3 regions of the Halobacillus sp. B29 genome follow, and region 3 is predicted to be linked to each of the others. Evidence: a T-box and tRNA genes for the amino acid it is inferred to sense, from the RefSeq annotation. Region 3 holds a T-box; the other regions hold tRNA genes.
The links. The T-box of region 3 lies ahead of argS (arginine--tRNA ligase). A T-box ahead of a tRNA ligase gene usually reads a tRNA of that ligase, here a tRNA-Arg.
Positions count from the first base shown of each region.

Region 1 (8,325 bases), on a different contig from region 3:
TTATGGGAAAAAGGTTGCCAGCAATTCCCAACCTTGAGTAAAGAAGAGGGCCCCTGGAAGGGATATTGATCTAAAAGTAATAGTCACATTAGCTGGCATCTTTTTTTTGGAAGTGACCGCTTGTTTTTATGGCGAAATTTGTAGATTTATAGAAAAGAAACGCTCGTTAATTATCTTAGATGATAAGCACATTAATGGACGGTTTTTATTTGTTTTAATATGATATGTACATGAAATGAATGAAGGCATCAGGACACAAACTGAAACAAGGAGCTGATAACGGATGACGGAAGATCGTATTTACGACGTTATTATCGCAGGGGCTGGTCCAGCAGGAATGACTGCAGCCGTTTATACTTCCCGTGCTAACCTTGATACTCTAATGCTTGAACGCGGAATACCGGGCGGGCAGATGGCCAACACGGAAGATGTAGAGAACTACCCGGGCTATGAAAGCATTCTTGGACCAGACCTTTCTAATAAAATGTTTGGCCATGCAAAAAAATTCGGAGCTGAGTATGCTTACGGAGATATCAAAGAAGTAATCGATGGAAAAGAGTATAAAACAATTAAAGCAGGTAAAAAAGAATATAAAGCGCGCACCCTCATTATTACAACGGGAGCTCAATATAAAGAGCTTGGTGTACCTGGCGAGAAAGAATTGGGCGGTCGCGGCGTATCTTACTGCGCAGTATGCGATGGCGCATTCTTCCGCGATAAAGAGCTCGTGGTTGTAGGCGGAGGAGACTCAGCGGTAGAAGAAGGCGTATATCTAACCCGCTTTGCCAGTAAAGTGACGATTGTACACCGCCGCGATGAGCTTCGCGCTCAAAAAATTCTTCAGGATCGTGCTTTTGATAATGATAAGATTGATTTCATTTGGGACACCGTTGTGACTTCCATTAATGAACAGGATGGTAAAGTAGGCAGCGTCACCCTTCACAATAAGAAAACAAATCAAGAGTATGAATTTAATACAAATGGTACGTTCATTTATATTGGTCTTATACCATTAAGTAAGCCATTTGAAAGCCTCGGCGTCACGAATGAGCAAGGCTATATCGAAACAGATGAAAAAATGGAAACGAAAGTGCCGGGTGTGTTTGCTGCAGGGGATATCCGTGAAAAAGAACTGCGTCAAATCGTAACAGCTACAGGTGATGGCAGTATTGCTGCACAATCTGCTCAGCATTATATTGAGAACCTATTAGAAGAGCTGAAAATGGTCAACTAAAAATTACTGTAAATTAACTGTGCTGTAACACCTATGACATAAAAATAAGTTACAATGTAGTGGATTAATTGACCCCCCTTTTATTAGATATCTCTATTAAACACAGGTGCTTATCACCTGTGGTTTTTTTTGCATCGAATTATAATATTGTAGCTTCTGACATATTCATTGTATAATGAGGGATGATGTCCTCTAGAAGGAAAATGAGGTGACTGTAAGTTGCAACGTGTAGCCAATTGTATTTTAAGAATGAATGACTCCATATTAATGTTAAAAAAACCGAGAAGGGGCTGGTATGTAGCGCCTGGTGGTAAAATGGAGAACGGAGAAAATATTAAAGATTCAGCTATCCGTGAATTTAAGGAAGAAACAGGACTTGAAATTAAAGAGCCGGAATTAAGAGGATCGTTTACTTTTGTTATGCGTGAAGGTGAAAAAACAGTTCAAGAATGGATGATGTTCACTTTTCACTGCACCTCTGCTTCTGGAAATCTCCTTGAGACGAGTGAGGAAGGCGAACTCGAATGGGTGCCTGTAGATGAGGTGCTCGGTAAACCAATGGCTGAGGGAGACCGCCATATATTTAAACACATCTTAAATAGCGATGATCAAATTTATGGGACATTTGTATATACGACGGATTTCCAGCTGATTGATAAGGATATGGATCCGTCACGACCTGACTAAATGAGGAGCGATCGAGGATGCAAGAAGAAGCGAACAATACTCAGTTAGTGATTATTACCGGAATGTCAGGGGCAGGGAAAACCGTGGCTGTTCAAAGCTTTGAAGATCTCGGTTTTTTTTGTGTGGACAACCTGCCGCCAGCCTTGCTTCCTAAATTTCTGGAACTGATGAAGGATTCTACAAATAACATTCAAAGTGTTGCACTAGTCATGGATTTAAGAGGTCGGGAATTTTTTGATTCTCTTTTTGATTCATTAGACCGGCTCGGTAAAGAAGACTGGATCCACGAGCAGATTTTATTTCTGGATGCTGAAGATCAAGCGCTCGTCTCACGCTATAAAGAGACCCGTCGATCTCATCCTTTAGCGAAAGAAGGACTTCCACTGGAAGGGATTCGTAAAGAACGTGAAATGCTTGATGAGTTACGCGGACGTGCACAAACTTTAATTGATACGACTTCTCTAAAACCAAAAGAACTTCGTGAACGCATTGTGGAAAGCTATCGCCAGCGTGAGCAACAGGTATTTTCTGTCCAAATGGTCTCATTCGGCTTTAAATATGGTGTGCCGATTGATGCCGATCTGATGTTTGACGTTCGTTTTCTGCCTAATCCCCACTACGTAGAACACATGCGGCCGCTTACTGGTCTTACTACAGAAGTTTCTTCATATGTTTTCAAGTGGTCAGATACGCAGAAGTTCCTCGAGAAGCTTAAAGATTTACTACAATTTATGCTTCCGCAATATAAACGGGAAGGTAAAAGCCAGTTGGTTATAGCCATAGGCTGTACGGGCGGTCAGCACCGTTCTGTGGCACTGGCAGAATATTTATCAGAGTATTTCTCTAATGATTACGTTACACACGTGACCCATAGAGATATTGATAAAAGGAAGGGTTTGTAGAGGATGGATCATACAGCCACACCCCGAGTCGTGGTTATAGGCGGAGGCACAGGCCTTCCTGTACTTCTTCGGGGACTTAAAAATCTGCCTATTGACTTATCTGCCATTGTAACCGTAGCAGATGATGGAGGCAGCTCGGGAAAACTTCGTAACGAAATGGCTATACCGGCACCGGGAGATATTCGAAATGTAGTTGCTGCCTTATCAGATGCTGAGCCGATGCTTCTGGATCTTTTCCAGCACCGTTTTGCAGATGGAAACGGGTTGTCTGGTCATTCCATGGGTAATTTGCTTCTTGCTGCTCTTGCATCCATGACAGGAGATTTTTATCAGGGAATTAAAGAAATTTCTCGTGTTTTAAACGTAAGAGGCCACATTTATCCAATTGCGAATCACTCCATGAATTTACATGCAGAAATGGAAGACGGCACCATTGTTACAGGAGAATCGAGCATTCCTAGACAACAGAAAAAAATTAAAAAGGTGTTTGTAAGTCCTACACCTGTTCAGCCACTTCCGGAAGCTGTTCGTGCAATTAAGGAAGCGGATTTAATTGTGATCGCACCTGGGAGCCTATATACAAGTATTCTTCCTAATATTATTATTCCTGAAATTGGTCAGGCTTTAAGGGATACGAAAGCAAAAGTTACGTATGTCTGTAATGTTATGACCCAAGAAGGGGAAACCTCAGGATACACCGCTGGAGACCACTTGAAGGCGTTATTTGATCACATTGGTCAAGACGTCATTAACTCAATCGTGGTTCACAATCAGCCGATTGAACAAAAAGTAAAGAAAGCCTACGCGAAAGAAAATGCTGAACCGGTTATTTATGACATAGAGCGTATTAAGTCCATGGGAATTGAAGTAGTGGAAGAAGATATTATAGATGAAAGTCAAGCCATGTTGCGGCATGATACAGATAAGCTTACTCAATTATTGCATTCGATGCTTTAACGGAGGGGCTTTCTGCCAGAGGGAGGTGTCCAGCTGTGTCATTTGCATCAGAGATAAAAAAAGAACTGACCAACGTAGAAGCAGATGCTTGCTGTATGGAATCAGAATTAGCGGCATTAATTAGAATGAACGGGACTTTTTCTTTTTCCAACCGTCATTATATATTGGATATCCAAACGGAAAATGCAGCCATAGCAAGAAGAACGTATATGTTAATAAAAAAATTGTACCCTTATCCAGTAGAATTGCTGGTTCGCAAAAAAATGCGCTTGAAAAAAAACAATGTGTACATTGTACGTCTTTCTGAAAAGGCTGAGCAGGTGCTGCATGACCTGGAAATCCTGAAAGGTCCACTGTCCATTAATCCGGAAATTCCCAAAAAGTATTTAAATGATACGTGCTGCAAGCGTGCCTACCTTAGAGGGGCATTTTTAGCAGGTGGTTCGGTCAATAATCCAGAAACCTCCTCCTATCACCTTGAAATTTATTCTTCTGATGAGGAACACAACGAAGCGTTGTGTCAGCTGATGAATAGTTTTGGTCTGCACGCTCGTACCTTAGTAAGAAAAAAAGGGTTTATTACGTATCTGAAAGAAGCCGATAAAATTACTGAACTAATTAGTAATATTGGAGCTCATCAAGCACTATTTAAATTCGAAGATGTACGGATCGTTAGAGATATGAGGAATTCTGTCAATCGTCTAGTGAATTGTGAAACAGCTAATTTAAATAAAACGATAGGAGCGGCATTCCGACAGGTAGAGAATATTAAATTTATTAAGCGCACCGTCGGTCTGGAAGCTTTACCCGACAAGCTTCAGGAAATTGCCTCTTTGCGTTTACAACATCAGGATGTTTCTTTAAAAGAACTTGGGGAATATGTTTCAGGAGCCGCGATAAGTAAATCTGGCATCAACCACCGGTTGCGTAAAATAGATGAATTTGCTGAAAAAGTTCGAAGAGGAGAAGTCACAGAAAACACAAGAAATTAATGTTTCTCCACTTTAATTCATGCTATAATGAACTATAATTAAAAACGCTTTCATTGATCGGGAGCGTTTTCTTTCGGTTTTTATGAATGCGTTTTCGGTGGTGGAATAAGAGAGTAAAGGAGGAGAGAATTCATTGATAGAACGGAATATTAAGATTGAACTGGAAACAGGGTTACAGGCAAGGCCGGCCGCTCAATTTGTTCAACATGCTAATCGCTTCAGCAGTGATATATTTATTGAGAAAGAAAACAAGCGGGTAAATGCCAAAAGCATTATGGGTCTAATGAGTCTTGCAGTGGGAACGGGTGAAAGTATTAAATTGATTGCAGATGGTTCTGATGAGGAAACTGCAATGGAACAACTTCACGAATTTGTGAAGGAAAAGTAAACCTGTATTTGTGAAAGAATGAACTTAAAAATTTAAATAAGCTCATAAAAAAATCCGCTGTGTATTTTACACAGCGGATAATTATTAGATTAAGATTTCTCCATTACTTTGTCGATCAATCCATAATCTACAGCTTCGTGGGCAGACATGAAGTTATCACGATCAGTATCACGTTCGATCACTTCATAAGGCTGACCTGTACGTTCTGAAAGAATTTTGTTCAATTTCTCGCGCATTTTAATAATACGTTTAGCATGAATTTCAATATCAGAAGCCTGACCTTGTGTGCCGCCTAGAGGCTGGTGGATCATAACCTCACTATTTGGAAGGGCATAACGCTTGCCTGGTTCACCAGCGTTTAGCAGGAAAGCACCCATTGAAGCTGCCATACCTGTGCAGATGGTAGACACGTTTGGTTTGATAAACTGCATCGTATCATAAATAGCCATACCGGATGTGATAGAACCACCAGGTGAATTAATATATAGTGAAATATCTTTGTCCGGATCGTCAGCAGCCAAGAATAGCAATTGAGCTACAATGGAGTTGGAAATGTTATCGTCGATCGGGCTGCCAAGCATAATAATCCGGTCTTTCAATAGACGGGAGTATATGTCGTAAGCACGCTCTCCTCGGTTTGTTTGTTCAATAACTGTAGGTACTAAGTTCATTGTGATTTCCTCCTTATCATCACTAGTTATGATGGAATACATTTATCATACAATTAAGGTCAATAAAGGTCAAACAAAAACGATCGACCTTTTTCGTAGAATTCCTTATACCATCATTCCCTAAAAAATTTTGGATAAACGTAGAGTGTATGGTTTTTATTACTAATAGAAGATGTTTTTTATAAATACATGCTCAGTTAAACGGAAGTATATATTTTTTAAGCTTTGCTAAAGTTTTTTGTTGATTATTCATAAGAGGCTTATTACGTTATTACGCAAAAGCCCGATTAGTTTAAGACTGTGGTTAACAGAAGTTGGTGGTGAAAGTGATATAGCGAAACGAACTTAGGGGAAATCATTTCATATGGCTCATCTTCACTATACCTCATCAGCAGGGGTTTTATTGAATGATTGTAGGACTTGTATAATAGAAATTGCACGAAGCCTTTTATGGTGGAGTTGAAATAACTTAGCAGCTTCTTTAAATTATCACCTTAGTAGATCGGGCTGATTGCAAGTCTTGACTTGATTTATAAGTTGCTGTAGTCACATAATAAAAAACCCTTGCAATATTCATCTGTTCTTCATATAATATAAATTGCATGTCGATTTGCGCCCGTAGCTCAGTTGGATAGAGCGGTAGATTCCGGTTCTACGTCTGTCGGAGGTTCGAATCCTCTCGGGCGCGCTACTATAATGAAACAGTTATACACAGAACACGCTTTTCTTTCGGGAAAGCGTGTTTTGTGTTGTGAGTGTTTTTTGTTATGTTGATATAATAGTAACGTTTGGCAAGTTTTAAGAGCTGATAACTTTAACAATTGTGAAACAAATATATGCGGAGGTCCGTAAGTTGATTGTTATGTCAATGTAATTCTTTTATTTTGTATTCTGTGTTATTATTATTTCATGTAGTTGCCGTTTCTTGACGCTTTTGCCAAAGAAAAGGGGTATTTATGACAAAATTAATCCGTTATAAAATGTTGTCGACTGAGCAAATTTCTGAGGACAGACGGATTCACGTGTTCGATATGCAGCAGCAGCAAAAACTATCTTTTAATTATGAGTCGTTGAAGCGAACACCTAAGAATAATGCCTACGAAGAATTAACCGAGTTTTTACAGAAGAGAAAATTGAAAATAGATAATGGCGTTTATGATAATGAAGAGCATGCATCCTGATTAGTGCATGCTCTTTATTTATGTATAATAAGTGGGATAACATAATAAGATGAGCCAAAAAGGAGGAGAACTGTGAATAAAATAATCCTATATTCAAAGCAAAGGTGTCCGCTTTGTGAAGAGATCAGCAGTTTAGTTGAACTGTTCTCCGGGGAATATCAAATTGTAGTGCAAGAAATTGATATTGAGCAAAATGATGAATTGATGAGAAAGTATTTATTCGAAGTTCCTGTACTTGAAGTTAATGGAGATGAATTAGACTATCGCTCTATTACCTATACAGCTATAGAAGAACGCTTACATTAAAAATTCACTCACTTCTGCTTGCGCCTTCACATTCTCACTGTTAATATTACAAGTGAAAGAGATGTTTTTTGCTCCACGCGGGACATAATATGACTACCCGGGACGTTATCCGGCCCAATCGATGGTTTTTAACATAAGGAGCTTTTCCATGCGAGACTTAATTGACTTACAAAAAAAACTTTTTCCCGAAGTGGTTGATGTAATGCAGCAGCGCTATAAACTTTTGTATTACATCCAGATCATGCAGCCTGTGGGACGTCGCGCTCTAGCGGAAAACGTAGAGTTAGCAGAGCGTACTGTTCGCAGTGAAGTGGACTTCTTAAACAAGCAAGGCTCTGTAGAGATTACCTCCCGCGGAATGCATTTGACCTATGAAGGTCAAAACATTCTGGAGCAATTAGCTGAATTCATTAAAGAAGTTACAGGGATAAAGGTTTTAGAAAAGCAATTAAAGGATAAATTAAACCTAGACTATGCTGTGGTTGTTCCTGGTGATAGTGATAACCTCGACTGGGTGAAAAGTGAAATGGGAAAAGCTTGCGTCAATTATTTAAAAGACCAGCTGATCCCCTGCCAAACCATCGGCATTACTGGTGGTACGACTATGGCGGCAGTAGCTGAAATGATGACACCTTTTCAAGATGCAGATAAATGTCTCTACGTACCTGCACGCGGAGGTCTTGGGGAAAGAGTAGAAAATCAGGCGAATACCATTTGCGCTGAAATGGCTAAAAAAGCCAAAGGGAATTATCGCTTACTTTATGTACCTGATCCTTTAAGTGAAGATTCTTATAAGACCATTATTGAAGAACCCTCTATCAAGGAAGTACTCGAGATTATCCGAAAAGCAGGAATTATTATCCACGGTGTAGGGGATGCTGTAATGATGGCTGAAAGAAGGAAAACTTCTGCAGAACAATTGCGCCTCATTAAAAGTCGCGAAGCCGTGGGAGAAGCCTTTGGTTATTACTTTAATCAAAAAGGTGAAATCGTTCATAAAGTTAGAA
Region 1 is NZ_JBQQCM010000006.1:142,048-150,372, forward strand. Features, by position in the region: gene ACTWP7_RS09690 (tetratricopeptide repeat protein) at 1-69, shown strand, start outside; gene trxB (thioredoxin-disulfide reductase) at 284-1,234, shown strand; gene ACTWP7_RS09700 (8-oxo-dGTP diphosphatase) at 1,454-1,921, shown strand; gene rapZ (RNase adapter RapZ) at 1,939-2,823, shown strand; gene ACTWP7_RS09710 (gluconeogenesis factor YvcK family protein) at 2,827-3,780, shown strand; gene whiA (DNA-binding protein WhiA) at 3,816-4,772, shown strand; gene ACTWP7_RS09720 (HPr family phosphocarrier protein) at 4,906-5,160, shown strand; gene clpP (ATP-dependent Clp endopeptidase proteolytic subunit ClpP) at 5,250-5,873, opposite strand; tRNA gene ACTWP7_RS09730 (tRNA-Arg) at 6,444-6,519, shown strand; gene ACTWP7_RS09735 (hypothetical protein) at 6,788-7,012, shown strand; gene ACTWP7_RS09740 (glutaredoxin family protein) at 7,085-7,318, shown strand; gene ACTWP7_RS09745 (sugar-binding transcriptional regulator) at 7,467-8,325, shown strand, end outside.
Region 1: it encodes a tRNA-Arg, which carries the amino acid that the T-box ahead of argS (arginine--tRNA ligase) is inferred to sense. The anticodon was not compared.

Region 2 (8,325 bases), on a different contig from region 3:
CTGTGCCTGTAATCAAGTTATATACGCCTTTTGGTATTTCTTCCATGCCATCAATGATTTTTGTAAATTCCATAGCTGTGTTCGGGGTCTGCTGACTCGGCTTCAGTACAATTGTACAGCCTGTCACAAGAGCGGTAGCTACTTTCCTTGCCAAAATAAACATAGGGAAATTCCAAGGTACAATCCCGGCTACCACCCCGATAGGTTTTTTATAAATGAATATATTTTCATTCGGACGGTCACTTGGAACGACGTCCCCTTCAATTCTTCTCGCCCATTCGGACATATAACGGAAATAATCTATCGCTAAATCAATTTCTCCGCTGGCCAGTTCATAATCTTTTCCTTGCTCTTCCTGTAAAAGATCAATGAATTTCTCGCGATTTTCTTCGATTTGATCGCCAAGCTTTCGTACAATCTTTCCTCGTTCGATATTTGGGGTAAGTTCCCACTCTTTTTGAGCACCAGCAGCAGCGCTTACGGCACTCTCTACATCATTTTTAGTGCCTTTAGGTATTTGAGAAATAACTTGTTCGGTTGCTGGATTAAGAACTTTAATCCATTCATTGCCTTCAGATTCTATATATTGACCATTAATATATAATTGATGTGTCTGCAAGATGATAACCTCCTGATTCGGTATTTATCCAATGCATTCCACCTGTTTACAAATTATAAACAAGCAGATATGTTATCCTTGAAGGTTTAGTAAAAGGGGTATGAACCCTGAGCGATAAGAAAGGAAGGAAAACAATGAAAAAACAAAATCAAATGTTTATCATTCTAGGACTTGTAGGTATTGGCAACATCATCGCATCTATTATTTTACTGTTCACGATTCAAGATCCGTTGGTATCCATGGTTTTATTCGTGTCTGGAATATTCCTCATTATTGGAGGCTATGCAGACCGTAAAGAACGTATAAAGCAGTCAAAACGTAAAGGGTAAGCTAATTTTCCATTAAAAAAAGCCCTGAAATACAGGACTTTATTTCCACTCCAGTATGTAACCTTTCACTGTTTTCTTCCCCTCTTCCCCGCTGTTTTGTACCGCTTCAAAGTAAGGGTATTCGTTGTCTAAGTGATACTGTATGGTCTCCGGTTGCAGATAAAGCTTGTACTCGAGATCATTCACCTTATGCAAAGTTATATCGGGTACAGTGGTTTGATCACCTTCATCTTCCACGAGAAGGATATCAATGTGATCAAAACCATTGGTAATTAAACGATCTTTTAGATTCATATGCGGGATTCCTCCATGAACTTATTCTATTTTACGATACCCCCGTGCACTCCCCGACAAACTTTCCATTATATGTACAAAGCGGGAGAGATTCCCGCCTATTATTTTAATACCCGTAACCACGGCCACCTACATAAGATGCACCAATGATAACCAAAAGGATGAACAATACTACTAGTAGGGCGAAACCGCCACCGTATCCTCCGCTCATTTCATTCCCTCCTCTCTTGCTTACTTTACTACCATATTCAGTTCCGGAAGGGATGACAGGGCAGGAGCGGAGTTTTTTATTTTTGGGCTCTGTTAGCCCAAATTAAGTAACCGTCCACCTTAAAAATCGAAAAATACTCTAAATAAATGGAAGGTTTCTTTTATAGCCTTTACTCATTATATAGGGAAAAATCGTCTTATTCCGAGCCAGGCAAAGTATAAAGACTGGGCAAAGAAAGCCATTCCCCATAAGGGTGCAGGTATAAATTTTGTAGCACGTGCTAAGTTGGCAGCGTCACCAGCCTGCATAGGGGACACGAAACTAATCCACATAATCTCAAAAGCGCTTGTCACCGCTTCTACAAAAACAAGGGATGCTAAAAATACGAGCACATATTCAATAAAGGTCTGGTTACCACTTCGCAACAGCCAGATAAATCCTGCCCCGAAAGTAATGACCCAGAAGAGTCCGTAACCATTTCGCACCCAAAAGACTAGATTAACCGCTAAGAAAGCAAGAAGAATATAAATCATCCACTTATACTGACCCTTGGAAATTAAATAAAAAAAGAGGAATGCAAAAAAAGAAGCAAAGACATAACCTGAAATACTGGTTAGGAAATGACTGATCCATGACGAATGCCCCGTCAATGTGGTGCCAGAAGTGTTAGGAAGCAAAGAAATTCTGCGCACCTCGCCTCCCGTAATGAGGGCCGTTAACGAATGACCACTTTCGTGAATCATTGTGTTCAGAATCGCAAAGTACTTTCCAACTATAGGCATTTGAGTTAGTAACAAAGCCACGATGAGTCCAAGAATAATTTGTGTTTTCATTGGTGAAATCCTTTCTTTTCGTAATATCTTTTCTTTGTACTTCACTTTTCTCGAGCGATATAATGTTCTATAGCGGAAACCACGATAAGGAGGCAGAAAAGATGCAAATAAAGCTGTTACGTTTACTTGCCTTCCTCATTATAATTGTACCATTCGCCGGCTGTTCTGCTTCTTCAGAAGAGAAAAAGAGCTTGACTATTTCAGCAGCTTCCAGTTTAACAGACGTCATGAAAGAACTAATCGATACATATGAAAGTACTCATAACGTTAGCATTCAATTAAATTTTGCCAGTTCCGGCAAACTGGCCCGTCAAATCGAACAAGGAGCGCCTGTGGACTTGTACTTGTCTGCTAATCAAAAGTGGATGGACCAGCTTGAAGCTGATAAGCAGATTGAAGCTGCAACTCGCCGGAACTTCACTTCTAACCTTCTCGTTATAATCGGATCGAAAAGCAATAACGAATTAACATCCTTGCAAACTTTAGCGAATCTTCCACCTGAAGCACAAATAGCAGTGGGAGAACCCGAAAGTGTTCCTGCTGGTTCTTATACGAAACAGGCCCTCCAAAAGATTCATCTTTGGGAGGTAATCGAAGAGCAACTGGTTTTTGCCAGTGATGTACGCCAAGTCTTAACCTATGTAGCATCCGGGAATGTATCTTATGGAATTGTCTACAGAAGTGATGCTAAAATATCAGACCAGGTTAGAGTGCTGACAGAAATCGATCCTGAATTACATAAACCGATCGTGTACCCAGGGGCTATTTTATCAGACAGTACGCACAAGCAAGAAGCCACTGATTTTTTAAACTTTCTCAGTATGAAAGAAGCAAAAGAGATTATGAAAAAACACGGATTTCAATCGTAAGCAGGAAGTGAATGTTGACTATGAGCTATTCTCCTCTATTCTTATCTTTAAAAATTGCAGCCATCGCCACCCTGCTTGTTTTTATAGTCGGGGTTATACTTGCACGAGTCATTTCCAGGAATTTATTTCCCGGGAAAAGTATTCTAGAATCTGTATTTTTACTACCACTTGTTCTACCACCCACCGTAGTAGGTTTCGGCCTGCTTTATCTATTTGGGAAAAATGGAATACTGGGTAAATGGCTAATGGACTGGTTTGGTGTTCAAGTTGTTTTCTCCTGGATAGGGGCTGTTATTGCTGCAGTGGTGGTTTCATTTCCTCTTATGTATCAGAGCGCTTCGGCTGCGTTTCAAAATTATGATTCAAACGTAGAGAATGCGGCTTTAACGATGGGGGCTTCCAGGCTGAAGGTTTTCTTTACGATATCCTTTCCTTTGGCATGGCCGGGACTGCTGGCCGGAACGGTTCTTTCCTTTGCCCGGGCACTTGGAGAATTCGGGGCTACCTTAATGATTGCAGGATATATTCCAGGCCAGACGGATACCATTCCGTTAGCCATCTATTTCGCGGTTGAAGCTGGACGGATGGAGCAGGCAAAAATGTGGGTTCTTATTATTGTAGCCCTGGGCTTTAGTTCTACCTTATGGCTGAATTGGTGGACTAAGCGCAACATCCTTTCATTCAAAAGTAAATCATAGTGGGAGTTCTTATAGATGCTAAAGCTTAATTTTCAAAAACGACTAAATCAATACCTGCTTGATATTAAGGCTTCTTTTCAAAACGAGATTATCATTTTATTTGGCCCCTCAGGCTCTGGAAAAACGACCACTCTTAACTGTATCGCTGGTCTGAGTCACCCGGATGAAGGCCATATTGAGCTGAACGGAGAGAAGCTGTTCGACGGAAGATCTAAAGTTCCGGTTCAAAAACGGCGTATTGGCTACTTGTTTCAGAATTATGCTCTGTTTCCTCATATGACTGTCCAAAAGAACATCCAATATGGTTCCAATGATGATGAATTAGTCCAGCAATTAACTGAAGTAGTTGGTATTCAACATTTGATGACAAGCTACCCTCATCAAATATCAGGTGGAGAAAAGCAGCGAGTTGCCTTAGTCCGCGCTCTTGCTACTAAGCCCAGGGCTTTGCTACTGGATGAGCCATTTTCTTCTCTGGATCGACAAACGAAGGATCAGTGCCACCAGGAACTACTCCGCCTTCATAGCAGGTGGCAAATCCCTATCATCCTCGTAACTCATGAGGAAGAGGAAGCTAGAAAACTAGGAGACCGGATCCTTCCCATTGATCAGGGTAATCTAGGATCTCCAGACGAATTTTGGTAAGGAATCATTTTTTATTATTTTTAAATAATATGTTATGATAAATTCACAAGACATATACTTCTTTAAATACCTGTAGATTAAAGTATTGTCTCTCTCGGGCGTTGGAACTCTGTTCTAACGTCTTTATTTTTGTATAACTTTTCCAAAGTTTGTTTATATTGAATCTAGGATTGTAATTTGTTAACAATAAGAGCAAATGGCTTACTCCTCCTCCACCATTTCTGCAGGTAAATCTGCGGTTTTTTTGTACAAGAAAAGACCCGGCATCCATGGAAGGATGACGGGTCTTTTCAGTTACGATAATAATGCCCCCGGCAGGATTCGAACCTGCGGCACACGGTTTAGGAAACCGATGCTCTATCCCCTGAGCTACGGGGGCAAAAAGCGTACATGTAATATTATACAAAACATTGGCTTGAATGAAAAGTGAATTCTTCTCAAATTCCTTCCTTCCTGTTACTTCAACTCTACGGATATGATAAAATATAGTTTGTCTGTCTGAACGCTCAGGATAGTTATCATTATAAGCCGTTCCCCCAGGTCGCTTTTCTCTATAGTTTGAAAAGATTCGATAGGGTGTGCGTGCTTTTCTTAATTGAGTTTGAAGGAGGAGAAGAGATGGGACATATACCTTTCATTGCGGTTGAAGGGCCCATTGGTGTTGGGAAAACGTCTCTGTCTAAAAAGCTCGCCTCCCAGTTTGATTTTCATTTGCTCAAGGAAATCGTTGAGGAGAATCCGTTTTTAGGCAAATTTTACGACAATATTGAAGAATGGAGCTTCCAAACCGAGATGTTCTTCTTATGCAATCGGTTCAAGCAGCTGGAGGATATCGAACGGAAGTATTTGCAGTTAGAGAAGCCCGTTATAGCCGATTATCATATTTCTAAAAATATGATTTTTGCACGACGTACTTTAAGAGAAGATCAATTCCAAAAGTACTCTCAGATTTTTGACATATTAACGCACGATATGCCGCGTCCGAATATCATTGTTTATCTGCATGCTGGTCTTGATACCCTGTTAGATCGTATTCGTATGCGGAACAGAGATGTTGAAGCTAATATTCAACCCTCTTATTTAGAGCAGTTATCCAGGGACTATGAGGACTTCATGAATCACTTTGAAGCGGCTCATCCTGATATCCCTGTCATTCGATTGAATGGCGATGATATTGATTTCGTAAAACATCAGGATGATTTAAATTATATTGTTGAACTTGTAGAGCAGCACTTAAATAAAGGAGAAGTTATTAAATGAACGCACGTGAACGCTATGGAATACCACATGACAGCGTCATTACAATTGCAGGCACAGTCGGGGTAGGAAAATCTACCATGACCAATGCATTAGCTGATGCCCTTAATTTTCGTACTTCTTTTGAAAAAGTAGAAACCAATCCTTATCTTGATAAGTTTTATCATGATTTTGAACGTTGGAGCTTCCATTTACAGATTTACTTTTTAGCTGAACGCTTTAAAGAGCAGAAAAAAATCTTTGAATATGGCGGTGGATTCATTCAAGATCGTTCGATTTATGAAGATACAGGAATTTTTGCCCGTATGCATTATGAAAAAGGAACGATGTCTGAAATAGATTACCAAACGTACAAGAATTTATTCGATGCCATGGTCATGACTCCCTATTTCCCTCATCCGGACTTATTAATTTATCTTGAAGGATCATTTGATGACGTTGTCGATCGAATTAAAGAGCGAGGACGTCCAATGGAACAGGAAACACCTGTCGAATATTGGGAGGAAATGTTCAAACGTTATGAGAATTGGATTGAGAATTTCAATTCCTGCCCAGTTCTTCGACTGAATATTGCGGACTATGATGTGTTGAATGATGAAAACAGTATTGAACCGGTTATGGAAAAGATAGGACACTTTATCCAGCAATCCCGCAAATGGCGTTCCAGCCACTTACTCACCTAAACAAAAGCCTGAAGAGATTCAAATCTCTTCAGGCTTTTTTTCATGCCTTATGGACGTGTGGATCAGGTAATATATGGGAAAACACATCCATATAGAAAGGAGAATACATTCCATGAAAGATCGATTCATTCCCGTTACATCCGTGGCTAGTGGAACAGAGCAGCCTGTAGCTGCAGATATCCACTGCCTGCCCATCCAAGTGGTAAATGTATGTTTTGTTGGAGATCTTAATCATCCTAAAGATTGGGTACTGGTTGATGCCGGTATGCCAAAATCCGCCGATGATATTATTTCTGCGGCTGAAGATTTATATGGAGAACGGGCTGCACCTAAAGCCATTATTCTAACGCATGGACACTTTGATCATGTGGGAGCTGTAGAAAAGCTGGTGGATTATTGGGAAGTTCCTGTATATGCGCATGAATTAGAAATGCCTTATCTCACTGGTAAAAAAGACTATCCAGAACCAGACACAAGTGTAGACGGAGGGATGGTCGCAAAAATGTCTCGTATATTCCCTAACGAAGGGATTGATTTAGGAGAACACGTTCATCCACTCCCTACAGATGGCACCATTCCCTATATGTCCGAGTGGAAATGGTTGCATACGCCAGGTCATACGGAAGGTCATGTATCGCTCTTTCGTGAAAAGGATCGTTCCCTGATTGTCGGAGACGCCTTTGTTACGGTAAAACAGGAATATTTGTTTAAAGTACTCACGCAACAACAGGAACTAAGTGGTCCCCCGCGTTACTTAACTACGGATTGGAAAGCTGCCTGGGATTCTATAGCTAAACTTGAATCCTTGCATCCTAAAGTTGCTGTAACGGGACACGGTTTACCAATGGCAGGAGCACAACTCAATGAAGAGCTGGCTATATTAAATCAAGAATTTGATAAGATAGCGATACCTGAGGAAGGAAAATTTGTAGATCAGGAGAAGAATTAATCTGCCGGTGCAATAAGATCTGAGGCCGTTTTTTCTGTTCGCAGGAAGATAAGGCCTTTAGAAGTTTGTTAATTACGGTTACGTATTAAAATTTCACAAACTAAAAAAGCAGCCTTCGAAAAGGCTGCTTTTGTTCTATAAATCTCCAATATTATGCGCTATTGTTGATAATAAAATGGCGGAGGAGGAGGGATTCGAACCCCCGCGGGGCGTAAACCCCCTGGCGGTTTTCAAGACCGCTCCCTTCAGCCAAACTTGGGTACTCCTCCGTGTGACCGACAATGAATATAATATCACGGCTGAGTAAGCCCGTCAATATATATTAAAAACTTTTTTTATTTCTGTAGAAAAGAGAGGAATTTTGTCGTTTCATCTTTTCTCATTATAAGAACCTTCACGTGTATAGTCAATTTCCTTAATTCTAAAAGCCTGTTAAACGTCCAACTTAACCTTCCAGTAAAGCTCCCGTGTGTTGAAGACTCAGTTTCGAGACATTGGAGGAGCGGAAGGTCCGGAGGGGGACGATTTCGCTTTCCGCAGGCATGTGCTGAGCTTCCTCGGGCTTAACAGCCCTGCGGGATCTCACCGATCATGTTCCTCCCGCAGGAGTCTACATCGTCCCCCTCCGGACCTGGCCGAATCAGAAACTCGAAACCATTTAAGACGTCGATGGGTTGATGAGAAAAAAGCATGTAATCATGACCTATTTTTATGCTGTAACGATGTGAAATAGCCTGTCATAAAAGCATTTAGGACCGATTAAAAAGGAGAGCATTCTCTCTTATAAAAGCGTCCGTTATTCTCACTCGGCTGGGTTGGTGGGGAAATGACGAGACTCCCATGGGAGAAGGGACTAGGTGAGATCCCACAGGGAGTGAAACGAGCGAGGAAGCTCACCGTTACCCCATAGGAAAGCGAGTTATTTCCCCACCAGCCCC
Region 2 is NZ_JBQQCM010000007.1:15,350-23,674, forward strand. Features, by position in the region: gene aldA (aldehyde dehydrogenase) at 1-619, opposite strand, end outside; gene ACTWP7_RS10345 (hypothetical protein) at 754-948, shown strand; gene ACTWP7_RS10350 (hypothetical protein) at 988-1,242, opposite strand; gene ACTWP7_RS10355 (YjcZ family sporulation protein) at 1,349-1,453, opposite strand; gene ACTWP7_RS10360 (M50 family metallopeptidase) at 1,630-2,286, opposite strand; gene modA (molybdate ABC transporter substrate-binding protein) at 2,388-3,155, shown strand; gene modB (molybdate ABC transporter permease subunit) at 3,176-3,853, shown strand; gene ACTWP7_RS10375 (ATP-binding cassette domain-containing protein) at 3,869-4,498, shown strand; tRNA gene ACTWP7_RS10380 (tRNA-Arg) at 4,805-4,877, opposite strand; gene ACTWP7_RS10385 (deoxynucleoside kinase) at 5,117-5,758, shown strand; gene ACTWP7_RS10390 (deoxynucleoside kinase) at 5,755-6,438, shown strand; gene ACTWP7_RS10395 (MBL fold metallo-hydrolase) at 6,551-7,387, shown strand; tRNA gene ACTWP7_RS10400 (tRNA-Ser) at 7,564-7,656, opposite strand.
Region 2: it encodes a tRNA-Arg, which carries the amino acid that the T-box ahead of argS (arginine--tRNA ligase) is inferred to sense. The anticodon was not compared.

Region 3 (8,325 bases):
TTCTCGTTTAATCCACCTAGTAGTGTTCTTTTCGTTTCCCCTACAGCCCCATGGATAGAAATATGGACCGAAGCTTCGTTCGCCATAGAAAGAGCCTGTGGTTCATCAAAATTGACAGAACTTATATGTAAATTATTAAAATTTCCGGAACTAAGCTTTCCCTTAAAGGTATAAAAACTGTATTCTTTCCCAGCAACAGCATCTGCCAGCTGTGAAGTTACCTGCTCAATTCCTCCTCCGTGAATGGCACTTACGAGTACACGGCTATTTGGAGATTGGCGTTTTTTGATTTCCCAATCCTCACTTTCTTCGTATACGTCACTTAACTCCGTGAATGTGCAGAATCGATCACCTTCTGCTGGACACTCTACGGAAGAAAAGCTTCTGCTAAAGATGTTATTTTGAAGCAGCAGGGTGATGGCAGCCGCAGAAGCAGCCAGCGTAACCGCTCCAATGATCAATTTAGTTTTAAACATGGGAATCACTCTCTCTGAAATGTTCAAATTATTAATGACCCTTACGAATAGGATCTGTTAAATCGCAGTGTTGATCTTACAGAAAAGCTCCCATTACTTGAAGACTCAGTTTCGAGATAAATGGGTCCGTTACGATAGATGGATAAGGGTTGGTGGGGAAATAACTCGCTTTCCTGTGGGGGAACTGGTGAGCCTCCTCAGTCGTTTCACTCCTTGTGGGGTCTCACCTAGATCCTTCTCCCACGGGAGTCTCGCCATTTCCCCACCAACCCAACGATTTCTTGTGCACGGTCCCTTCTAGAAGAGAAAGATTCTCCTACTTAATCTGGATTAAATGCTTTTATGACAGGCTATTGAGAGTTAATACACCCTGAAATAGGTAGAAAATCTAATGGTCTAATTCCTCATCACGCAGGTGATGTTGTAGGGGGGCCGATCCTCTCATTTCAGTAAGGTCCGGAGGGGGACGATGAAGACTCCTGTGGGATAAACATGATCGGTGAGACCCCGGAAAGCGAAGCTTGAGGAGGCTCAGCACATGCGCACGGAAAGCGAAATCGTCCCCCGCAGGACCTTCACGGCAAACCAATATCTCGAAACTGAGTTTTCAACTAAACGGCCCTATTGCGTAATAAACCTTTTCTAAAAAAATCCACAACTGCGCTTAACAGAGCTTACGAATAACAATGATTGAAACGTTTGGACAAGGTTAAATAACTTACATAAAAACAGGAACCTTCCTGAGGAGGAAGAGTTCCTTATCTTCTGTGCTATAAGATAAAAATCCAGATGAGAATAATAGAGAGGACAAAAGTAATGGAATAAATAACCGTAAGCATAGGTATGCTCGAATTATTAGTTTCGTTTTTCAGACTATCTGTTTCATTTTTGGAAGAGCTTTTCTTCTCCTGTTTGGTCATTTCCTTAGCAATCATGATTGTGCTGACAAGGGCTATGATGGAAACGATGATCACCACTGCATAATAAATCGGGTACATAGATATCCGCTCCTATCACTCATACTTACTCCTATTATAAATTATGATGAAGTTTGCCGCGAAACATTCACGCTCTCCAGTATGCTTTCATACTGGATCCTTACACGCACGAAGGATTATCTTCATCTTTTATGATGCTAGAATCATTTCCGTGAACGTCTCTTTTAAATCTAAAGAATCCTTTTTGTTCTAATACACGTATTCTGAATATAGGTCTTTGAGAGAGGAATGATCTGCAGGGAGGTTTACCCTGGTTATCATAATGAATCCCCATCAGGCAGACGGATGGGGATTCGCTTAGGTCCTTAATGTTCTACAGCTGCCTCGTGTTCTCCAGGTGTTTCGTGCTCTGTCTGTTTTGCCCGTTTAACGAAAAGGGAAACGAGAAATCCGATAGCAGCTAAAGAAAAGGCAATAAAGTAAACCAGTTCAACACCGGCGACAAGTGCTTGGCTCATGACCGTTTCAGATTCAGGATTTTGTGCATTGTTTAAATAGCTTTCCTCTCTCGTAGTCATCAGACTGATGAACACAGCAACTCCTACAGCACCGGATACGGGCTGTAGAGTATTCATAATTGCCGTACCGTGAGGATAAAGACGTTTAGGAAGCTGATTCAATCCGTTCGTCTGAGCTGGCATCATAACGGCCGATATGGAGAGCATGAGTAATAGGTAGCTAAGTACGATCCGCCAAATGGGTGTATCCATACTCACTTGGCTCAAGGAAAACATGGTTCCCATCAGGATAGCTGTCGCTGGGATAATCAGCAGTCTCGGACCAAACTTATCAAAAAGTTTTCCCATTACTGGAGACATGAGACCATTCAATAAAGCTCCTGGCAGCAGAATAAGTCCAGCTGTTGCAGCAGGGAGAGCGAGTGGTCCCTGCATATACATCGGCAGAATGATTTCGGAGGAAAACATCGAAACCATTACAATGATGAATAACACAAGACCAATGGTGAACATGGGATATTGGAATACACGTACGTCAAGAAGCGGTTCTTCAAGTTTCAGCTGGCGAATTGAAAAGAAGATGAGGGATACAGCCCCCGCTATAATCATGGCCAGCACCTGGGGATCAAGGAAACTCGCTTCTCCTTCTCCAGCCGAACTAAACCCAAGTACAATCCCGCCAAATCCGACAGTGGAAAGTACAATGGAAAGTATATCGACTTTAGGCTTCGTAACTTCTCCTACATTTTTTAAAAACTTATACGCGAATGCAATTGAGAATAGAGCAAATGGAATAACGGTAATGAACAAATATCTCCATCCTAAATACTCTACGATAATTCCTGATAACGTTGGACCAATCGCAGGCGCAAACATAATGACAAGTCCAATCATACCCATAATCGCCCCGCGGCGTTCTGGTGGAAATAGCAGCAGGAAAGTGTTAAATATAATCGGAATTAATAATCCTGTTCCAACTGCCTGCAGCAGTCTGCCAGCAAGCAGAACACCAAACGAAGGAGCAGCAGCACAGATTAAAGTCCCAATCGTAAAAATAGTCATCGTCCCAAGAAACATTTGTCTCGTGGTAAACGTTTGAAGCAGCAGGGCGGATACAGGAATCAGTATTCCCATCACCAGCATAAAGCCGGTAACCATCCACTGTACCACAGGAGCGGTAATATTAAATTGTTCCATTAATGTCGTCAAAGCAATATTCAAAAGCGTTTCATTTAAAATAGCAAAGAACGCCCCAATAATCAGTGAAATCATAACGGGTTTTACATTAAAGTCAGGATCGTCGGCTAAAAATTCATATTTGGTTTTATCGTCCACAAGTAAGCCTCCTTTTTTAGCAGTCACAACCTATTATTATAAAGGAAGAAATGGGGGAGCGATAGTAAAAGTACTTTACACCTACATATGTTCAGGAGCCTCAATACCTAGCAGACTGAGCCCGTCTTTTAGAACAACGGTAAAGACGTAAATAAGGGTTAAACGAGCATTCTGCTGGTCATTCTGTAAGATTTTTGTGTCCGCATAATACTTATTAAAAGCCTTCGTTAGCTCAAGCAGGTATTTAGCGATAATGGAAGGATCATGATTTGTATTGGCTTTAAAAACCATCTCTGGATAATGGCGGACCCATTTCACAAGTGGCCAGGCAGATTCTTCTTTGAGAGAAGCGTCTGCTGTTTCTATGTGAAATCCTCCTTTTTCTAGCAGTGAGCGTCCTCTGACATAAGCATACTGCAGGTAAGGAGCAGTATTTCCTTCAAAAGTCAGCATGGCTTCAAGCGAGAACTCTATATCATTGCGGCGATCGTGCTTTAGGTCGTGGAAGATCACGGCTCCAACACCGACTTGTTTCGCAATTTCCTCCTTGTTTTGTAATTCGGGATTTTTCTCTTCAATGTTGGAGGCAGCTTGTTGTATAGCTTCGTTCAGTACTTCCTCAAGCAGGATCGTTTTCCCTTGACGGGTGGACATTTTCTTTCCATCTGTGAGCACCATACCAAAAGATATATGCTTAAGTTGATCTGCCCAGTCAAAGTCAAGTTTGCGTAATACATGCTTCACTTGCTCAAAATGTAACGATTGTTCATGTCCTACAACATAGAGAGCTTCTTCAAATTTATATGTCTGATAACGATCAATAGCAGCCGTTAAGTCTCTTGTCGCATAAATGGATGTTCCATTGCTTTTCTGGATCAGGCAGGGAGGAAGCCCTTCTTTATCAAGACGAACCACTTGGGCACCTTTAGATTCTTCAAGCAGTTGTTTTTCCTGCAACAGCTTCACCGTTTTGTCCATTTTGTCATTGTAGTAAGCTTCTCCTCGAGTCAGATCGAACTCAATACCGAGAAGTTCATAAACCTTATCGAATTCTTCAAGGGATACAGCTTTAAACCATTTCCACAGCTTTAGTGCTTCTTCGTCCTGCTGCTCCAGTTTCTTAAACCATTCCCTTCCTTCTTCAATTAAGGAAGGATCGTCTTTTGAGGCCTGATGAAAATGGACATAAATTTTCGTAAGTTCCTTTAAGGGATTCTCTCGTACCTTCTCATCATTGCCCCAGTGCTGGTAAGCAGCAAGAAGCTTTCCGAACTGCGTGCCATAATCTCCTATGTAGTTAATTTTCACGGTAGTATAACCGCATTTTTTAGCCAGATTAGAGAGAGCACTTCCTATAACAGTAGAGCGGAGGTGTCCCATAGAAAAAGGTTTAGCGATATTCGGTGCAGACATATCCAATACGACCGTTTTATCTGTGCCAATGGAGTGGCTTCCATAAGAGGATGGATCGGTAAGTACCTGCTTCATGGTTTGCTCCGTCACAAAAGCCTGATTTAGAAAAATGTTAATATACCCGCCTGCTGTTTGAACTTTTGCGAATAGATCATGTTTGAGCTGCGGTGCCAGCTGAGAAGCGATCTCTTTGGGATTTCTTTTAAAGAAAGAAGCCAATGAAAAACAGGGAAAGGCTAAATCCCCTAAATGCGGTTGTTTAGGAATTTCAATTTTGTCGTACACCCATTCTCTTGAAAACTGTTCACCTAGAAGATGGGATAGCTGTAGAGCCAGAATGTGCTTTTCCATTTATAATTCCTCCTTCAATTAAAAAAAACTCGTCTCCTGAAAGAGACGAGGTTTAAACTCGCGGTACCACTCTTATAGCTATAAAGCCACTCGATATTGTTAACGGGGACTGCCCCGGCCCATCCCTACTTCATTCAGGCAGGCTTCTCAAAAGTCCGGTTCACTTACGGAGCTAGGTTCAGGCTCGCACCATCCCTGAATCGCTTGACCTTTCACATAAGCTACTCTCTTTTTTCCTGGAATTTAAATAATTTTAGAAAAGTATAGCGGATGTAGGATTGATTTGCAAGATAATTATGGAATAACAATGGATGGTATGGGAAAAATATCAGGGAAATGAGGTGTGTGTTATGGACTGGATTTGGAAAGCCATACTGATTATCATCGTAGGTACGATCATCCTTAGAATTGCAGGACGCAAATCGATATCTCAAATGACGCTGTCCCAGACCGTCATTATGATCGCAATCGGGTCTCTGTTGATCCAGCCGGTGGCCGGGAAAAATGTGTGGGTTACCTTCGGCGTAGGTGGAGTGCTTGTACTAACATTAATTGCTATGGAATTTATGCAAGTGAAATTCGACTTTATGGAAAAATTTCTAACAGGAAAATCTAAGCCGGTGATTGTAAACGGTCAATTAAATGATCAGAACTTAAAAAAAATGCGGCTGACCGTTGATCAGTTGGAAATGAAATTAAGACAGCAAAGCGTTACCTCAATTCAGGACGTAAAATCAGCGACCCTCGAACCTAATGGTCAGATTGGTATAGAACTGAAAGAAAATTATAAACCAGCTACCAAACAGGACGTAGAAGAAGTACGGAAAGAATTAATGGCTTTAAAGAACCTGTTAGGATCGAATACGGCTTACCAGACACCGCAGACAGCACAATCAGCAAACATTTTTCAGGAAGTTGAAACGAAAAAAAACCAGAAGGATATTCCGGACCGCCTGCAGTAAAAGCGTTTTTTAACACATAGGCAGAATGAAAGAAACTCTGGTTAAATCTTGGTACAATAGAAACAAGTTTAATTAGAGGTGAGTTATTTGAATTCCTTACATTCATTAGAATCTATTCAATCGTTTATTAATCGTGAACGATTGTCACTTGTTTATATATCACAACCGAATTGCTCCGTCTGCCACTCGTTAAAACCACAGGTCGAGGAGTTGCTGGAGGAATACCCTGGCATATCATCTGTCCATGTGGACGCAAGCGAAGTACCTGAAGCAGCCGGACAGTTCTCTGTGTTCTCTGTTCCGGCAGTTCTTGTTTTCTCTGAAGGTAAGGAGCTGTTTAGAAAGGCACGCTTCGTACCACTTGGAGAACTGAATCAGCAGCTGGTGAAGTATAATCATTTTATTAACGAATCTTAAGCAGAAAATTATAAACTTACGGGCCCCATAAGCCCGTAAGTTTTTTTGTGCGAATTTATTGAAACACTCTTAGGAAGGAAGAGAAGGGGGCTGTCTTTTGAAAAGGTTCCATTAAACGTTGTAGATAATATCTGATACAAGATACTCCACTAAAGAGCCGGATACTGTAAGACTAAGTTTCGAGATAATTCGGGTCCGTTACGATATGTGGATAAGGGCTGGTGTGGAAATAACTCGCTTTCCTATGGGGGAACGGTGAGCTTCCTCGCTCGTTTCACTCCCTGCGGGATCTCACCTAGTTCCTTCTCCCATGGGAGTCTCGTCATTTCCCCACCAACCCAGCCCAATAAGAATAACTGACACTTTTATAAGAGAGAATGCTCTCCTTTTTAATCGGTCCTAAATGCTTTTATGACAGGCTATTTCACATCGTTATAGCATAAGAACAGCCTCATGAGCACATGCATTTTTCTCATTCACTCGTTGATGTCTAAAGGGTTTTGAGTTTCTGATCTGGCTAGGGCCGGAGGGGGAAGATGAAGACTCCTAGGTTAAAAGCGGAAGCACCTTGGTCAGCGTCGTATGGACTGGACTGAGCTGGCGGAGATAAAGAAAACACGAAGAGCGGAGCGATTCGATGTTGCCTTATCGTACAGAAGTGAGGGAAGTCTCACTAGACGCTAGGTGCTGGAGCTGGATAGCTCTCCATGTCGTTTATGTTCTGATATTTGAATAAGACAAAATAAAGTGTAAGAACAGGATGAACATGATCGGTAAGATCCCGGAAGGCTGTGAAGCCCGAGGAAGCTTACCACATATAAGAAGTTCGACTAGGATCGCCAAGTCCTGTGGCAACGTCGAACGACCCTGCGTCGTGCAGGGCCGGAAAGCGAAATCGTCCCCCGCAGGACCTTCCTCATAACCAATATCTCGAAACTTAGTCTTCCACAAACGGGAGCTTACCTGGACCAAGCAATACAGAGATTTAACAGAGTTAATGAAAAAGCTATAACCCTTGCCCTGATAAGTTTTTAGAATATTTCACTAATTCATATTATTGGGTTTTATATGGGAATTCTTAAAAAATCAGTTCGCAAATACAGCTGTGAGAAGCCATTATTTGCGATGAGAAGCGATGAGACGAAAATATCTCGCGGTGAAACCGTTTACACTAACTAATTGGCTCTTATAGACATCATTTGGTAAATACCCCTTGATTCAATTTTTGCCAGTGTTATGATGAAAAACGTCATAAAGAAAGCGAACAAAAAATACGAACGGGAGAGATTAACTCAAATGATCAAACAAACGATTGCTTTTCTAGGTGCAGGCTCTATGGCTGAAGCTATGATTTCAGGTATGGTTGAATCCGGGAACATTTCAGCAGATCAGATCATTGTAACCAATCGAAGTAATCAAGATCGATTAAATGAGATTAATGATAAATATGGTGTACGTACAGTATTAAAAGATGATTTAGACTTTTCACAAGTGGATCAACTAATTCTGGCTATGAAGCCAAAAGATATTGATGCCGTACTTGAAGACTTACGTTATAAATTAAATCCGAATCAAGTACTTGTATCCGTGCTCGCTGGCATTTCTACTTCCTATATGGAAGACCGTCTCAATGATGGTCAGGAAGTTATTCGAGTGATGCCGAATACATCCAGTACGCTTCGCGAATCAGCAACCGCAATGTGCCCTGGCCACTATACAGACATGGAAAATGTTCTAGTGTCTAAGGCTCTCCTACAGTCTATTGGAGAAGTTTTCATTATTCCAGAGGATAAAATGGATGTCTTTACCGGAATTGCCGGAAGCGGTCCTGCTTATTTCTACTATTTAATGGAGCATATTGAGGAAACTGGCCGTGCAGAGGGGATGGATTCCAAAACACTCAGGGAAATAGGAG
Region 3 is NZ_JBQQCM010000001.1:186,087-194,411, forward strand. Features, by position in the region: gene ACTWP7_RS00870 (poly-gamma-glutamate hydrolase family protein) at 1-476, opposite strand, end outside; gene ACTWP7_RS00875 (hypothetical protein) at 1,247-1,474, opposite strand; gene ACTWP7_RS00880 (MDR family MFS transporter) at 1,780-3,204, opposite strand; gene argS (arginine--tRNA ligase) at 3,349-5,031, opposite strand; T-box leader at 5,070-5,278, opposite strand; gene ACTWP7_RS00890 (DUF421 domain-containing protein) at 5,382-5,993, shown strand; gene ACTWP7_RS00895 (thioredoxin family protein) at 6,081-6,410, shown strand; gene proC (pyrroline-5-carboxylate reductase) at 7,707-8,325, shown strand, end outside.